2 regions of the Actinoplanes sp. NPDC049681 genome follow, and region 1 is predicted to be linked to the other one. Evidence: riboswitches for the same ligand, from Rfam matches in the RefSeq annotation. Region 1 holds a riboswitch; the other holds the start of a gene.

What was found. A riboswitch is a leader RNA that binds a small molecule or an ion and turns the genes downstream of it on or off. The one in region 1 is predicted to bind S-adenosylmethionine.
Region 2: another riboswitch for S-adenosylmethionine. It lies ahead of thrC (threonine synthase); the one in region 1 lies ahead of ACIBO8_RS29055 (aminotransferase class V-fold PLP-dependent enzyme).

Annotation. Positions count from the first base shown of each region.
Region 1 is NZ_JBITLP010000008.1:313,067-317,471, reverse strand. It holds gene ACIBO8_RS29065 (serine/threonine-protein kinase) at 1-954, opposite strand, end outside; gene ACIBO8_RS29060 (PspC domain-containing protein) at 1,033-1,260, opposite strand; gene ACIBO8_RS29055 (aminotransferase class V-fold PLP-dependent enzyme) at 1,315-2,526, opposite strand; SAM riboswitch class IV at 2,610-2,726, opposite strand; gene ACIBO8_RS29050 (M20/M25/M40 family metallo-hydrolase) at 2,752-4,056, opposite strand; gene ACIBO8_RS29045 (DMT family transporter) at 4,096-4,405, shown strand, end outside.
Region 2 is NZ_JBITLP010000001.1:695,384-699,788, forward strand. It holds gene ACIBO8_RS03145 (ABC transporter permease subunit) at 1-415, opposite strand, end outside; gene ACIBO8_RS03150 (ATP-binding cassette domain-containing protein) at 412-1,407, opposite strand; SAM riboswitch class I at 1,544-1,683, shown strand; gene thrC (threonine synthase) at 1,694-2,974, shown strand; gene ACIBO8_RS03160 (hypothetical protein) at 3,221-3,688, opposite strand; gene ACIBO8_RS03165 (GNAT family N-acetyltransferase) at 3,685-4,215, opposite strand; gene ACIBO8_RS03170 (CDP-glycerol glycerophosphotransferase family protein) at 4,295-4,405, opposite strand, start outside.

The DNA.
Region 1 (4,405 bases):
GGCGCCGACCAGCAGGACGCCGCGGCGGGTACGCCGTGGCCGCAAGACCGGGGCGGGCGGCGGTGTACGCCAGGCCTCCGGCGGTTCGCCGGGCGGGCGGGGCGCCGCGGGCGGCACGGGTGGTTCCGAGGCCGGCATGGGCCCGGACAGCAGGGCGTCGAGCACCTCACGGGCGGTGGGCCGATCGGCGGGATCCCGGGCGAGCGCACGGGCGATCAGATCCCGTAGTGTGCCCGGAACCCCGGTCAGGTCCGGCGTCCCGGTCAGGATCCGCAGGGCGGTCGCCGGGGCCGAGTCGGCGGCGAACGGCGTACGGCCGGTCGCCGCGTACGCGATGACGACGCCGAAGGCGAACACGTCGGCGGGGAAGGCCGCCGCCTGTCCCGGGACGGGCTCCAGGCGCTCGGGCGCCATGTAGGAGACGGTGCCTACCATCTGGTCCACGGCGGTGTGGTGGCTGGTGGCCTCGAGCGGCTTGGCGATGCCGAAGTCGATGACCTTGAGCCCGCCGCGGGCGAGCAGGACGTTCGCGGGCTTGAGATCGCGGTGGATGACGCCGGCGCCGTGGATGGCGGTGAGGGCGGTGGCGATCCCGACGGCCAGGGTGTGCACCGCCGCCTCGCCCAGCGGACCCCGGTCGCGCACCACCGCGGCCAGGCTGGGGCCGTCGACGTACTCGACGACCAGGTAGGGCGGGTCGTGGTCCGGGTCGGCGTCGATCACCTCGGCGGTGGAGAAGGGCGGCACCTGCTTCGCCCGGTTCACCTCGCTGCGGAACCGGCCCCGGAACTCGGCCTCGTGGGAGAACTCCGGCCGGACCATCTTGATCGCGACCTCGCGGCCGTCCGGTGCCTCGCCGAGGTAGACGGTGCCCATCCCGCCCTGGCCGAGGCGGGCGAGAACGGTGTAGCGGCCGAGCCGGCGCGGGTCACCGGGGAGCAGCGGCCGGCTCATCGATCCCTCATCTCACCTCGCGGGGGCACACCGACCCGCACCCTACCGCCCGGGTGCGGTGCCGGTGGTGCCCCGAGGTCAGAGCGGGTAGCCCGGCTTCTCGCCCGGCATCAGGATCCACAGCAGCGGGTAGACGAGCAGCTGGCTGCCGGGGATCGCGAGCAGCACCAGGACGAAGAGCAGGCGGGTGAGCCACGGGTCGAGCCCGAAGCGGCGCGCCAGCCCGGCGCAGACACCCCCGAGCATGCGGCCCTCGCGGGGACGGACGAGGCCTTGACGGGTCATGGAGTCGGAGAAGGCGTTCATGGGATCCAGCGTCGCCCGGCGCGTACCCGACCGGCATCGGGAGCGGCCCCCGAGTTAACCCTGATCCCCGGACCCCGGCCGGCTCAGGAGATCGCCCAGGGCCTGCACCAGCCGGTCGATGTCGTCGTCGCGGGTGCCCAGGCCGAAGCTCACCCGCAGCAGCCCGGTGGCGCCGGCCCCGCACGCGGCGGCACCGGCCGAGGCGGTGAGCCGGCGGGTCAGCGGGTGGGCGCAGAACTGGCCGGCGCGGACCCCGACGCCGTACCGGTCGGCCAGCCGGGCCGCCACGACGGCCGGATCGTGCCCGGGCAGGGCGAGGGAGACGATCCCGACCCGGGGTACGCCGCCGCCGAAGGCGCCGACCTCCACGGCGCCCGGCACCCGCGCGAGCCCGTCGCGCAGCCGGGTCAGCAGGCCCTGCTCGCGCTCGTGCAGCGCCGCACGATCCGCCCGGGCCAGCGCCGCGCACACCGCAGCCAGCGCCACCGCGCCCAGCAGGTTGGGGGTGCCGCCCTCGTGCCGGGCCGCCCCCGCGGCCCAGGTCACCTCGCCGGGACGGTCCCCGACGACGGCACTCGCGCCGCCCCCGGCGAGGTACGGCGACGCGGCGTCCAGCCAGTCGCAGCGCCCGGCGAGCACGCCGGCGCCGAACGGTGCGTACAGCTTGTGCCCGGAGAACGCCAGATAGTCGGCGCCGAGGGCGGTCAGGTCGACGGGGGAGTGCGGGGCCAGCTGGGCGGCGTCGACGACCACGCGGGCGCCGTACGCGTGCGCCACGTCGGCCAGCCGGCGCACCGGCCACACCTCGCCGGTCACGTTGCTCGCGCCGGTCACCGCGAGCAGGGCGGGCCCGCGTACCGTCCGCAGCGCCTCCTCGACGGCCGCGACCGCCGCGTCCGGGCTGTCCGGGCACGGCAACCGGCGCTGCCGGGGCCACGGCAGCAGGTTGGCGTGGTGTTCGCCGTCGAAGACGATCGTGGTGGTGCCCGGCGGCAGGGCACGCGCCAGCAGGTTCAGCGCGTCGGTGGTGTTGCGGGTGAATACGACGGTGTCGCCCGGGCGGGCGCCGACGAAGGACGCCACCAGGTCGCGGGCGCGCTCGTACTCCAGCGTCGAGGTCTGCGAACGGATGCCGGCGCCGCGGTGGACGCTGCCGTACCAGGGCAGCAGGGCCTGGACGGCGTCCGCTGCGGCGCGCACGCAGGGCGCCGAGGCGGCGTGGTCGAGGTGGGCGAACCGGACGGTCTCGCCGGTGGTGAGGCGCACGGCCGCGTCGTCGCCGACGACGTCCAGATCGTGCTGCAGAGCCAGGGTCACGGGAACCTCCGCGAGGTCAGGGACCCCCACGGGGTCCGCGCTTGCCCGCGCCGGTGCCGGCGCAGGCCCGGTCCTCACCCGGGGCACCCCATCGCGAACGGAAGGGTTGCCGGCCAGCGAGCCGGGGCTTGGCGCTGGCACTCATGACCTGCTGAAAAAGTAGCAGATGATCCCTCAGCACGTCCGCAGCAACCGGTCGAGCACCCGGGTCCCGAACTCCAGCGCCGCGGTCGGCACCCGCTCGTCGACGCCGTGGAAGAGCGCGGTGAAGTCCAGCTCCGGCGGCAGGCGCAGCGGGGCGAAACCCAGGTGGCGGATGCCCAGGCGGGCGAAGGCCTTGGCGTCCGTGCCGGCCGGCATCAGGTACGGCAACAGCCGCGCCCCGGGATCCTCGGCGTCGACCGCGGCGGCCATGGCGGCGACGAGCTTCCCGTCGAAGGTGGTCTGCACGGCGGGCAGGCTGTCCCACTCGATCGCCACGTCGGGGCCCAGCACGCGGGCGAGCTCGGCCCGGAAGGCCTCGTCGCGCCCGGGCAGCATCCGGCCGTCGAGCTGGGCCCGGGCGATCGAGGGCACGACGTTGGACTTGGTGCCCGCGTCGACGATCGTGGCGGTGGCGGTGTCGCGCAGACCCGGCTCGATCAGCCGGGAGAGATGCCCGAGCCGGCGGACCGCGGTCTCCGGGTCGGCGGGGTCGAACGGTACGCCGGTGAGCCGCGCGACCCCGGTCAGGAACTCACGCACGGGCTCGGTGAGCACCACCGGGAAGCGGTACGCGTCGAGCCGGGCCAGCGCGGCGGCGAGCTTGCCGATCGGGTTGTCGGTGTGCAGCAGCGAGCCGTGCCCCGCGGTGCCGCGCGCGGCCAGCCGCAGCCACATCGAGCCCTTCTCCGCCGTCTGCACCAGGTACGCCCGCGGCCCGCCCGGCAGCCTGACGGAGAACCCGCCGACCTCGCTGATCGCCTCGGTGACGCCCTCGAAGAGATCCGGCCGGTGCGCGACCAGCCACTGGGCCCCGACCACCCCACCGGCCTCCTCGTCGGAGAGGAACGCGAAGACCAGGTCGCGGGGCGGTACGACACCGGTGCGCCGCAAGTGCCGGGCGACCGCCAGCGTCATGGCGAGCATCCCCTTCATGTCCACGGCGCCGCGGCCCCACAGGTAGCCGTCGCGGACCTCGCCGGAGAAGGGCGGGACCGTCCACTCGGCGGGATCCGCGGGGACCACGTCCAGGTGGCCGTGGATCAGCAGGGCGCCCCGCGACCGGTCGGCGCCGGGCAGCCGGGCGACGACGTTGCCGCGCCCGGGTGCGCCGGACTCGACGTAGTCGCTGGTGTACCCGGCCTCGGCGAGCCGGGCGGCCACGTATTCGGCGCCCGCCCGCTCAGGTCCCGGACCGCCGTGGGTGCCGGGGTTGGTGGTGTCGATGGCGATGAGCTCGCTCGCGAGGGTCACGACCTCGTCCGCAGGGTGCGTCATGGGAGGAAATTGTCGTACCTCTTCGGCAGAGTGTCAGGAGTGGAATCGCGTACCGCTCCTGACACTCACTCCCTGCGCGGCTGGCTGCCCGGCTTCCTCGCCCTGGCGGCGATCTGGGGGACCAGCTTCCTGTTCATCAAGGTCGGCGTCCGGGAGCTGCACCCGCTGTGGCTCACCTTCGCCCGGGTCGCCGCCGGCGCCCTGACCCTGCTCGTCATTCTCCTGCTGACGCGCGACCGCCTGCCGCGCGACCCGCGGCTGTGGGGCCACCTCGTCGTGGTGGGCGCGCTGGGCGTGACGTTCCCCTTCACCCTTTTCGGGTACGGCGAGCAGCGGGTCTCCTCCGTGC
Region 2 (4,405 bases), on a different contig from region 1:
TGCCGCCGCTGCTCCATTCGGCGCCGACGTACGACGCGCCGATGACGAACGCCCCCATCGCCAGGATCGCGGCGAGCGTCGTCACCATGTCGCCGAACTGCTTGCGGAAGTCGAAGGTCGGCGGCATGTACCACTCGGCCCGGTACTCCTCGCGGGTCGGCGTCCACACGTTCGTGCAGTCGGCGCCCGGCTGCGACGCACAGGCCTTGCGCTCGGCGTCCGCCTGCACCGTCGCCTGCTGGAACTCGCGGTCGGCCTTCGCCTGCGCGGCCGCCACCACCTGCGGGGTGCTCTTCTCATGGGTGAAGAACATGCCGACCGCGATCGCGGCCAGCACGACGACCACCCCGATGACGAAGAAACGGGTGAAGCGGCGCTTCGTGAGCCGCCGGGTCTCCGCCGTGTACAGGCTCACTGTCCCCACCCACCCTGCGCCGGGCCCGCCGGGGCCATGACCGTCTGATCCACCTGCCGGTGCTCGCCCTCGACCGGCGCGGTGCCGGTGAGCTCCAGGAAGACGCTCTCCAGGTCGACCGTGACCGGGGCGAGCTCGGAGACGTAGATGCCGCGCTGGGCGAGGGTACGGGTGATCGCGCTGGGCTGGTGGACGTTGGTCACCATGAGGTGGTCGGCCTCGACGACGACCTGGGCGCCGGCATCCCGCAGGGCGCCCGCCGAGGCGGTGAGGTCGGCGATCGCCTCGACGCGTACCCGGACCGAGGAGCTGGTGTGCCGCGCCAGGACCTCGGCCACGCTGCCGGCGGCCACCCGGCGCCCGGCCGCGATGATCGTCACCGAGTCGCAGATCAGCTGGATCTCGCCGAGGATGTGGCTGGAGAGCACCACGGTCATGCCGGACTCGGCGAGGTTGCGCATGAGCGTGCGCATCTCGCGGATGCCGCCCGGGTCGAGGCCGTTGGCGGGCTCGTCCAGAATCAGCAGCTTCGGGTTCTTGAGCAGCGCCGACGCGACCGCGAGCCGCTGCTTCATGCCGAGCGAGTACGTCTTGACGCGGTCCTTGGCCCGGTCCCGGAGCCCGACCAGCTCGAGCACCTCGACCACCCGGGCCCGGTCGACACCGCCCGCATCGGCGAGCAGCTCCAGGGTGTCCTGGGCGGAGAAGTTGCCGAAGAACTGCGGGCTCTCGACGATCGCGCCGACCAGGCCGGCCACCTCGGGCAGGGCTTCCGGCACCTCACGGCCGAGAATGGCCATGCGCCCGGCGTTGGGCCGGATGAGGCCGAGCAGGGTACGCAGCGTGGTCGTCTTGCCGGAGCCGTTGGGGCCGAGGAAGCCGTGCACCTGGCCGGCCTCGACGACCATGTCGAAGCCGTCGAGTGCCCTGCGTACCCCCTTCCGGCTGCGGTAGGTCTTCTGCAGACCCTGGATTTCAAGGACGGCGGTCACGCCGCACCTCCCGGCATAGTGGTTATGACGAGCGTCACCCTATGAACCCGCCGCCACCCCGGGGTGACTCATCCCTCGGGACACCGCTCTTGGCATCCCCGGTTCACCACGTAAGGTGTTGGTAACACAACTGAATACCTCATCCAGAGGGGCTGAGGGATACGGCCCGACGACGCCCCGGCAACCACCGCGCTCGACTCGATGACGAGGCCAGCGCGCGGCAGGTGCTAATTCCGTCCCGGATCTGCGGAGACCCGCGCCCGGGGAAGATGAGAAGGAGCCTCGTATGACGTCGACCGTCGACGCCCCCACCCAGTCCACCAGCCCCGCCCGCGCCCTGGTCTGTCGCGGCTGCGGCACGGAGTTCCCCCTCGCCGCGCAGCACGCGTGCTACGAGTGTTTCGGCCCGCTCGAGGTCGCGTACGACACCGCCGCCCTCGCCACCGTCACCCGCGAGCAGATCGAGGCCGGCCCGCAGAACATCTGGCGCTACGCCGCCCTGCTCCCCGCCGGCCAGGACCCGGCCACCCGGGTCAGCCTCGACCCCGGCCTCACCCCGCTGGTCGCCGCCGACGCGCTGGGCGCCGAGATCGGCCTGCGCGCGCCGCTCTGGGTCAAGGACGACTCCGCGAACCCGACCCACTCGTTCAAGGACCGGGTCGTCTCCGTCGCCCTGACCGCCGCCCGGGAGCTGGGCTTCACCCGCTTCGCCTGCGCCTCCACCGGCAACCTGGCCAACTCCGTGGCCGCGCACGCCGCCCGTGCCGGGGTGCCCAGCATCGTCTTCATCCCCAGCGACCTCGAGGCCGGCAAGGTCATCACCTCCGCGGTGTACGGCGGCGGCCTGGTCGCCATCGAGGGCTCGTACGACGATGTCAACCGGCTCTGCGGGGAGCTCGTGGAGACCGACGAGTTCGAGGACACCGCGTTCGTCAACGTCAACGTGCGCCCGTTCTACGCCGAAGGCTCCAAGACGCTGGGCTACGAGGTGGCGGAGCAGCTCGGCTGGCGCATCCCCGCCCAGGTCGTCATCCCGATGGCCTCCGGCGAGCTGCTCACCAAGGTCGACAAGGCGTTCAGCGAGCTGGTCGAGATCGGCCTGGTCGAGGCCCCCGAGGGCGGCTGGACCGTCTTCGGCGCCCAGTCCGCCGGCTGCAACCCGATCGCGGTGGCGCTGCACAACGGCACCGACCAGATCGTCCCGGTGAAGCCGACCGGCATCGCGAAGTCGCTGAACATCGGCGACCCGGCCGCGGGGGCGTACGCGATCGAGGCCGTCCAGCGCACGGGAGGCTGGATGGACTACGCCGACGACGACGAGATCCGCGAAGGCATCCGGCTGCTCGCCCGGACCACCGGCGTCTTCGCCGAGACCGCCGGCGGCACGACGGTCGCCGTACTGAAGAAGCTCGTGGCGAGCGGCAAGCTCGACCCCGACAAGGAGACCGTCGTCTTCAACACGGGCGAGGGCCTGAAGACGATCGACGCGGTCGCGGGTCTGGTCGGCCCGACCCACCACATCAAGCCGTCCCTGAAGGGCGCTCGCGAGGCCGGCCTGCTGGGATAACGCTTCGTAGTCACCCTCCTGCCCAACGTCAAGAATTCCTCCGCCAGAGGACTTGCGCGAGCATCTGAGGATCGGCAGGATGCTCTACGCGGGAGGACGCGACGCCGTAAGTGGCCCCACCTTCGAGCTTGGCGACAATCTCTCCGGGGCCCAACGACCCAGTGCCGGAGGCGCTGTGCGCGCGTTCTCTCGACCAACTTCCCGGGCCTGGTCCGGGCCGGTTCGCCGGTCCGCACCGGGCCCGGTTCAGTTTCCGTCCGCGTTCCGCCGGAACCTGCGCGCCCAGGGACGCAACGGCACCTCGCAGTAGCCGCCCTTCTCCAGGCCCGCGTGCCGCTCGAAGACGTTGCGGCTGCCGAAGGACCCGCTGACCAGCCACGAATATCCGCAGGCCGCCCAGTAGGCGGGCCAGAACAGCGGGCCGAGGACGGCGTACTGGCCCGCGTGCCGGCTCTCGTGCGCCAGCAGATCCGCGCGCTGCTCGTGGAGCAGCCACTCGGCGGACCGCCGGGTGATGACGACGGAGCCGACCGTGAAGCAGGTCGCCGGCGGCACCTTCCGGCGGTAGCCCTCCGCGACGAGGATGCCGTGGCGGCCGCGGCGCAGCTTCGCGCCGGTGAGGACGGCAACCGCCATGCCGGCCAGCGTGGTGCCGTTGGCCGCGGTCAGCACGGCCCGCGCCAGCGGCCATCGCCGCAGCGGCGGCCTGGTCATGCGCGGCGGCGCATCTGGAGCTCCTGCAATCCCGGGAGGACCGGATGGGGCACGCGTACGCCGGTGTCCTCGAAGCCCAGCCGCTTGTAGGCGCGGACCGCCCGGTCGTTGCCGACCACGACCTCCAGCATCAGCTCGCGCCGGCCCAGCGACAGCGACCACTCGGCGACGGCGTCGACCAGCGAGGCGAGGACGCCCCGGCCGCGGTGCGCCGGCGTGATGTAGACCGCGAAGACCACCGTGGCGGCGGACTCCTCGGGTAGGACCGTTCCGCCCGCATGGCCGATCAGCCGGCCGCCGGAGCCCGGTCCGGGGTCGGCGACGAACTGGGCGAGCTGGCCGCCCGCCGAGGCCTGCACGATCCGGCGCCGGAAGTCCGCGTGGGGGCGCGCCGCGGCCTGCGCCAGCGTCTCGAGGAAGGCGAGCGGGCTGTCGGCCAGCATCTCGAGCCGCAACGCGCGCATCCTCGCCGCGTCCTGCGGCGTCACCCGGTGCACGGTGAGGGCGGGCGCCAACGTGCTGGTCATGCTGCCTGCCTACCCGCTGGTGGCAGGCGAGGCAACCCGGATGCCGCTTTTGCGACCCGGTAGGGCGGGCGGGGGCCGGTCAGACGCGGGAGCCGAGCTCCAGCATCCGGTCGACGACCCGCTTCGTCGCGGTGCCGTCGTCCAGGTCGCAGAAGCGCGCCTGGAAGGCCCGGCGCTGGTCGGCGTACGC